2 regions of the Virgibacillus sp. M23 genome follow, and region 2 is predicted to be linked to the other one. Evidence: riboswitches for the same ligand, from Rfam matches in the RefSeq annotation. Region 2 holds a riboswitch; the other holds the start of a gene.
The links. A riboswitch is a leader RNA that binds a small molecule or an ion and turns the genes downstream of it on or off. The one in region 2 is predicted to bind thiamine pyrophosphate.
Positions count from the first base shown of each region.

Region 1 (4,401 bases), on a different contig from region 2:
TATACACTTTCGATACTTCCTCAGTGGTTCAATGGTTTCGTTTCCATAATATTCACCTGACAGACTCTCGTTCTGCCATTTCCCTAATGCTCAATACCATAACTTTTACCTATACATCTGATCACACAACATACCCGCCCCCCCTGTTGTACCTTTATTTCTGACTACTTGAAGATAAGCTTAATTGAGATTATTTCTTGAAAGAATCCTCTCTAACAGATCAGATACACCATCTTGGTTGTATCGGCTCGTTATCCTATAACTCTCACAGCCCCCTCATAAGATCTCTACCTGTTAGAATGAAAACTTTCCTCCGATATAACTGCTAAATTTACTGTATGGGCAGTATTGGACTTTGTCTTATGTCGCAGACTTATCTGAACTAATCAAACCTTCTGTCTAGTTTCTGTTCGTCAGTTCAGAAGTTTACGCCCAGCTTCTTTCAGTCACTACCACACGATAGCCATTTCCATGCGCTAACAGTTCCTACTGCCAAGCTTGTAGCAGACTTTCAACGCCAAGTTTTCATCCATGCACGGTGCATAACTAAAAAAAGTATAACTCCTTCAAATCGAGAAGTTATACTTTTTAATCAAAAGTAATACTGTTAAACCAACAAAACCTAACTTTATTATTCTTAAGAAAATCGTACAAAATTAATAGCATTAAATGCTATATATATTTCTTGAGGCCCATAACCACTATTATCGTTAACGATTACCAATTGTGAAGTTACCTTTAGAAGCGTACCTTCTATTAAATTATTATCAGTAGCTATTTCAGCATCAGAGCCTATACGCGTTAAAAGTTCGGCAAAAAGATTTATTTGGAACATCTATATTCCTCCTTTATAGCTCACTAATAAGCTCAATTTTATACAGTCTCACCAAAACTTGGTCGCCAGATCCCTCGATAATGACAGTATAATCATTCTTAACCTGATCAACTGTTCCCGTTACCATTCCAAAAGCAGTAGTAATTTGAACTTGTTCATTTATTAAATTTAGAAGTACTTGTTTAATTTTAGAAGGAGTAAGTGCCAATTAGATTCATCCTTTCTATAATAAATTTCTATTTACCATATGCTACATTTACTAAGCTGTAAGGGCATTTATTTCTATGGATCACTAATTCCACCATTATCATATAAACATAAATAAAATAATAGATGATAACCTATCAAATAAGCCTATTAAAAAAAGGCGCTTTAAATGGTAGACGCTATATTCCTTTTTTCCCATGACAAATAACAATATATTTGTTATGCTTGATTCTGTTAGTTGCTGAAAGCATAATTAAATTCACAAGTTACTTAACTACTAGGGGTGCCCAATATGTGGGCTGAGAGGAAACACGTGACGTTTCTAACTCTTATGGACCTGATCTGGTTAATACCAGCGGAGGGAAGTAGTAGACGCAACGTCTTTCTATTTTCTTACACAAAGCCAGGTCCATGGAGGATCTGGTTTTTTTCATAAGAACAGAGTGGATGTATATTATGCTTTGCTGTCTACCTTTAGCATCCATAGCTACTGGGGAGAGGCGTGTAGGACGTAAGCTATACCGCATATTGTCGGTAATTCCTATTGTTGTCCTATGCTCACTTTTTATAGAAAGGAGGGAATAAGTGAGAAGAACGCACGTATTAACATTGATGGCAATTTTCGTAGCAATTGGAACATTAGGAGCACAATTCTTATGGTTTCCTGCTGGAATTGCTAAAGCGTATCCAGTGCAGCACGCAGTAAATGTAATGGCGGCAGTAATACTGGGACCTGGTCCAGCCGTAGTCATAGCTTTTATGATTGGAATTTTACGAAATATGCTGGGGATTGGTACATTACTTGCTTTTCCGGGAGCAATGGTTGGTGCTTTCCTTGCTGGGCTTTTTTATCAGTGGTTTGGTAGAAAGCTGTGGGCTGTGATCGGAGAAAGCATTGGTACTGGTATTATCGGATCATTCATAGCGGTTCCATTTGCTAAATTGTTTATGGACAGTGCTGCTGGCGCTTTCATTTTCATGCCATCGTTTTTGGTAAGTAGCATAACTGGCGCATTTATTGGCTGGTTCATTTTATTACGAGTAAAGCAAGAAGATACGATACGCGTACAAGGAAACTACTAGGGGCGCTTTGTTGCTGAGATAAGGACTTTTCCTTTGTCCCTTTGAACCTGATCTGGATAATACCAGCGCAGGAAAGTAGTGGGGAACATATTATTATCCTCTATTTATCTACTTTTACACCTCTAGTGGCTTCCCATAATAGAAGGAGGCTAAATATGAATTTCACTGATCAATTAAGAGAAGAAAACAATGATATTTTCCAGCTTATTTTTAATCATCCCTTTGTTCAGGGGATAGGGACTGGCGAGATTTCTAAAGATGCGCTCGCACATTATATTAAAGCGGACTTTGAATACTTAAATGCCTTTATGCAAATTTATGGAATAGCGCTATCCAAATCAAAGAAACGTGATGATATTGCTTATTTCTTTGATCAAATAAATTTTATATTAAACGATGAAATCCACCCACATCATAACTTCTGCAATCATATCGGTGTGGACTATGCGTCCTTACAAGGACACCCTTTGCCACCTACTGCAGATCATTACATTAAACATATGATGTATCATGCACAAATGGGAACGTCTAGTGAGATACTAGGAGCTCTACTTCCATGCCCTTGGACATACTTAGAAATTGGTAGGGAATTAATGGAGCAGTATAATCCTAATAAAGATCACCCTTTTTACGATTGGATTAGTTTCTATGCAAGTGGTGATGTAGATAATACCACCTTTGAATTGAGAAAACGGTTGGATATACTTGCAGAAAATGCTGCCAAGGATGAAAAAGATCTCATTAGAGAAGCTTTTCGAAAAAGCTGCCAGCTGGAGCTTAAATTCTGGGAAATGGCCTACACATGTGAATCATGGCCAAACGCAGAAAAGGTGAACAGCTAATGGCTAGCATACCTTGCGCGCTGACTATTGCTGGAACAGATCCGAGTGGCGGTGCTGGCATACAGGCAGACCTAAAAACATTTCAAGAACTAACCGTATATGGAATGTCTGTAATCACCTCTGTTGTGGCACAAAATACAACCGGTGTGCAAAACGTACACCATCTACCTGTTACGATGATAAATGAGCAACTAAACTCAGTTATATCAGATATGCCTGTGCATAGCATAAAAACAGGTATGATTGCGAACAAAGATATGATGCAGGTTATTGCAGAGCACTTGTCCAAATCAGTTGTGAACTATGTCATGGACCCTGTCATGGTTGCAACTAGTGGCGATCCATTAATATCGGAAGATGCTCGATCGTTTCTCAAACAGCAGCTATTACCATTAGCGACTGTAGTTACTCCTAATATTCCTGAAGCACAGTATATTACAGGACAATCTATTGATAATACAAGTGATTTGCAAGAAGCGGCTTTCGAGATCGTCAAAAGCTTTGGAGCACGCGCAGCACTTGTTAAAGGTGGCCACCTGCAAGGTAAAGCCGTCGACTATTTATATGATGGGAATAAGCTTTACACGTTCGAAGCAGAGCGGTTTCAAACAAAGAATACACATGGTACAGGTTGTACGTATTCAGCGGCAATTACTGCTCATCTAAGTAAAGGTCTACCACTTTACGAAGCTGTAAAGCAGGCGAAACAGTATGTAACAGCTGCTATTCAATACTCCTTTTCACTTGGTGCCGGTAACGGACCTACAAATCATTGGGCGGTACGCAAAGAAAGGGTGGAACAATGACACAATCCATTATTCAAGCAGTTAGAGAACAAAAACCATTGATCCATAACTTAACCAATGAAGTAGTCATGAATTTTACAGCTAATGGTCTGTTAGCCTTTGGTGGAGCACCGATAATGGCAAAAGCAGAACAAGAGGCTAAAGAAATGGCTACCGCTGCGAATGGTGTACTTATTAATATTGGTACAACAACTTTAAACGAGCTATCAGCTATGAAACTAGCAGGAATAGCCGCAAATAAAAAAGGTATCCCTGTCGTACTTGACCCAGTTGGCGTAGCGGCTACAACCTTTCGCCAAGAAGCTGTAAAGCATTTGCTACACGAAGTACAGTTTACCGCAATCAAAGGTAATGCTGGCGAAATGGCACAGCTTGTGGAGATCCCTTGGAAAACAAAAGGTGTTGAGTCAATTGGGGACGGTAATCTAGAAGAAATTGCCGTTAAAGTTGCCAAAGCCTATCATACAACTGCTGTAGTTACTGGTGAGACGGATGTAATTTACAGTGAAGGGAAAATAATTCACAACACGACTGGTCATGTATGGCTAGAAAAAATTACTGGTGCAGGCTGCTTATTAGGAGCTATTCTAACTGCATGCTTAACAACTAATCATGCTCTAGAAGCTAA
Region 1 covers NZ_JAWDHA010000010.1:70,437-74,837, reverse strand. The annotation lists gene RVS70_RS06330 (hypothetical protein) at 638-835, opposite strand; gene RVS70_RS06325 (DUF2642 domain-containing protein) at 849-1,043, opposite strand; TPP riboswitch at 1,312-1,423, shown strand; gene thiW (energy coupling factor transporter S component ThiW) at 1,628-2,125, shown strand; TPP riboswitch at 2,114-2,216, shown strand; gene tenA (thiaminase II) at 2,281-2,967, shown strand; gene thiD (bifunctional hydroxymethylpyrimidine kinase/phosphomethylpyrimidine kinase) at 2,967-3,773, shown strand; gene thiM (hydroxyethylthiazole kinase) at 3,770-4,401, shown strand, end outside.
Region 1: another riboswitch for thiamine pyrophosphate. It lies ahead of thiW (energy coupling factor transporter S component ThiW); the one in region 2 lies ahead of RVS70_RS19775 (YkoF family thiamine/hydroxymethylpyrimidine-binding protein).

Region 2 (4,401 bases):
TTTTGGTTTCTCTTTATTGCTTGAAGTGGGTATCTTACTGCCAGTTATATGCGGGATAAAGTAAAACTTCCGTCCGTTTTTACTAAAACAAATACGTACAAAGGCTTCATTCGCCACTTCCTGTGGCAACGCCTTTGTGACCTACTTCCATGGAGGCCCGAACCAATCGGACATTTACCGGCAGTCGATCCATCGCCCATATTGGTTTCTCTTTATTACTTGAAGCGGGAGCTTACTGCGGTTATATGCGGGATGAATGACCACACACTGAACTTTCTCTATTTAGTTCATGGAGGTAATTATTTGCGAAACTTTTTTATAATTCTAACATTTATTATAACAGGACTTGTTTCCGCTGTCGTAATTGGAATTGACTTCGAGACAATTCGTGGAACAGATGATTATGATGATGAACAAGAGGGATTACGTGAACAAATCATCATTCGGTTTAGTCATGTTGTTGCGACTGACACACCAAAGGGACAAACAGCCCGGAAGTTTGCTCAACTTGTAGAAGCAAAAACAAATGGAAGAATCAAAGTCCACATTTATGCAAATGGGTCTCTATATAATGACACCAATGAGTGGGAAGCCATCCAAAATGGGAATGTTGAAATGATTGCCCCGGCAACAGCTAAGGTAAGTGAGCTATTTCCCAAATGGGGTATCCTTGATCTCCCCTATGCATTCCCTACACACGAGGCAGTAACGGAAGCATATGAGGGTAAAATAGGGAAAACATTGCTTGCAAACCTTCATAATACAAACGTGAAGGGCTTGACTTTTTGGTATAACGGTTATAAACAGCTTACGAATCAAGTACACGTTATCAAACTACCAGATGATGTAAACCGACTCCATTTCCGTATTATGCCTAGTCCTGTTATTAAGGAACAATTTAATCAAGTACATGCTAGCACAAGTAGCTTACCATTTAATAAAACTTATCAAAACTTGGAAGTACATTTTATTGATGGACAGGAAAATACGATTTCTAATATTTACTCTAAAAAATTCTATGAGCATCAACCGTTTGTAACTATGAGCAATCACGGTTATCTCGGATACGGTGTTTTTATTAATAAGCCTTTTTGGGAATCATTATCTGAATATAATCAATCAGCCATTCAAGCTGCCTTAAGTGAAGCAACGGATTGGGGGAAACGTCACGCGATTGAGATGAATGATCATTATACACGTGAATTAAGAAAAAAAGATGTTGTTACTATTCACTTTCTTACAACAAGAGAAAGAGAGCAATGGAAGAATGCATGGAAAGCTGTATACGATCAGATGACTACGATTATTGGCAACGAGTTAATGGACGAGGTACATCGGATACAGAATAAGTATAATTCTAGAGAATGATAACTGCTCACTATTCTCTTATACACCCAACATTTTAGCTTATTACTCTTTTGATTACATTGTTCATGTACTTCATTGCAATGTGAGGTATCAAGTCAAAAAGTCTAGCAGTTCTATAAGTTGCTTTATTTCACAGTATATCACTTATCGTATTTACAAAAAGCACTAATTGAACTATTCTATTAGTAGTATATATAAATACATAAAAACTGCATATCTATTTTAAATTGCACTAGGGGAGCTATGTACATGGCTGAGAAGAGACTACTCTGACCCTTATAACCCGATCTAGATAATACTAGCGTGGGGAAGTGCAGTCGTTCATATATCGTTTTATAGGCATAGCCTACATATATTTTTGAAGACTGCATTCCCAAAGAATGCAGTCTTTTTTATTTATGTATAACTTCACTGACATGACTATTTATTAGGAGGAAAATGATATGAACGAACAAGCATTGAACTGTATTAATAGTCGGATTGCTGGTTGCTCTTTTGCCATCTATCCAATGACAGATCAATTTGTAGATGTAATTACAACTTCACTGAAAAACGTAGATACATCTAAGGTTTGGATTAAAACAACAGATGTAGAAACCTGTGTACGTGGCAAGATCACACATGTTTTTGATGTAACCAAGGCACTTTTTTTGCATGCGGCTAGCACAGGACACCATGTCGTGTTTAGTGCCACCTACTCCATCGGCTGTCCGGGAGACTCCGATGGGGATGTATATCTATCAACGGACGACCATCGATTAAATTTAAATACAAATGACCTTCAGCAAGAAGTTGCCGGCAAATTTTCCCTTTATCCGTTGGGTGGAGGAAATTATATGAACATCATTTATAACCAAATTGAGGAAATGAAGCTCCATGGGGTTAAGGTTAGCTCTATCCACTATGCTACAAGGCTAGACGGGGATGGAAAACTTATATTCGATGGACTTGAACGTGTTTTTACAAATTTAGAAAGTAGTTATTCATCACATCTAGTTATGACAACCACCATATCTGCAAATAGCCCATCTAAAAAGGGGGAGATACTTTGAATAATTGGAAGCTAAAGGAAATAATTGTTATGTCTGTTCTTTCCGTAGTCTTCGGTATCGTTTATTTAGCATTTTTACCTATTGGAAAAATTCTCGTGTCGTTCATGGGACCCATAGGATATGACTTTATATTTGGTATTTGGTTTATTGTATCCATTATTGCGGCTTATATCATTCGTAAACCCGGAGCTGCATTTTTGTCAGAAACAATTGCTGCAACGGTAGAAATGCTCCTCGGTAATGCTATGGGACCAATCATTATTATTACGGGTATTATACAGGGTCTTGGCGCAGAAGCTGCCTTTGCGCTAACAAAATGGAAACGCTATTCACTTTGGGTGCTAATGTTAGCCGGTGTTGGAGCAGCTATATTTAGTTTTGTTTGGGGATATTTTAGATCAGGCTATGCTGCCTTAAGTACTCCATACATATTAGGTATGTTATGTATAAGAATGATTAGTGGGGCAATCATTTCAGGTTTGCTTGGAAAAGCAATTAGTGATTCACTCGCGAAAACAGGCGTACTATCTAGTTTTGCGCTTGGTAAACAAATCAGAAAGGAACGTTCCGCATCATGATCAACGTATCTAATCTTTCACTCTGGTTTCATGAAGATAATGATAAACCAATCATCTCTAATCTGAGCTTTCAGTTAGACAGAGGGGAAACCATGCTACTACTTGGACCAAGTGGTAGCGGAAAAAGTACGTTAACACACTGTTTAAATGGTATATACCCGCGCGAATTAGACGGTAAAATGACAGGTGATGTTACCATATTCGGTCAATCTATACACGATGCACATCCCGGTACAATTAGCAAACAAGTTGGCGTCGTATTCCAAGATCCAGAAAGCCAATTTTGTATGTTAACGGTAGAAGATGAAATTGCCTTTGGCCTAGAGAATATTTGTACACCGCCGCTTGAAATAGCTAGAAAAATAGACGAAGTATTACAAATGGTTGACTTAATGGATGACAAGCACTCTATCATTTCATCCCTTTCTGGAGGACAAAAACAAAAATTAGCATTAGCCTGTGTGCTAGCACTAGAACCAGAGATACTTATCTTGGATGAACCGACTGCCAATTTAGATCCACAAGCGACTAAAGAATTTATCAAGACTATTCAAACCATTAAACAGAAAAAATCAATGGGAATAATCGTTATCGAACATCAATTGGAAGGCTGGGTATCTTTTATCGACCGTTCTTTCATATTATCTAAGGACGGAAAATGTATGTATGATGGCCCACTAGCACGGATCATTTCGGATAATAAAGAAAGCGTGCTAGAAGAGGGGATTTGCCTGCCAAAAATAACAAAACTTGTACTTACAGCAGCCGAACAAAACAAAGCTGCTTATATCAGTCCACCGTTAACAATCAAGGATACCCCATCATTAGTTACATATATGGACAATAGCTTTTTAGAAAAGACAATACCAGCAGCTCACCAAGCAGACATTATACTATCTGCTTCGCGTGTTACTCAAAATAAAAAACAAAAAAGGGTACTTCATCAAATTGATTTCGATCTGTATGAGAGCTCATTTGTAGCAATCATTGGAGCTAATGGAAGCGGCAAAACATCGTTAACAAAAGTACTTAGTGGTATTGAAGCTCCTACACACGGAGACATTCTCCTACGTCAGCATCCTATCCGTAATTGGAAGGAAAAATTATTGCGAAAAGAGATTGGATACGTGTTTCAAAATCCGGAGCACCAATTTATTACAGACACTGTATTTGATGAAATTGCCTACAGCTTACGTCTGCATCCATATTCAGAATCATATATAGAAGAGAAAGTACATTACACCCTAGTCAATTGCCAATTACAAGGATTCGAGCATCGCCATCCTTATTCGCTAAGTCAGGGACAAAAAAGGAGACTCAGTGTAGCCACAATGATTGTCGATGAACAAAAAATACTCTTTCTAGATGAGCCTACCTTCGGGCAGGATGCCGCTTCTACCTTA
Region 2 covers NZ_JAWDHA010000079.1:3,165-7,565, reverse strand. The annotation lists gene RVS70_RS19780 (DctP family TRAP transporter solute-binding subunit) at 304-1,368, shown strand; TPP riboswitch at 1,593-1,695, shown strand; gene RVS70_RS19775 (YkoF family thiamine/hydroxymethylpyrimidine-binding protein) at 1,812-2,420, shown strand; gene RVS70_RS19770 (ECF transporter S component) at 2,417-2,998, shown strand; gene RVS70_RS19765 (energy-coupling factor transporter ATPase) at 2,995-4,401, shown strand, end outside.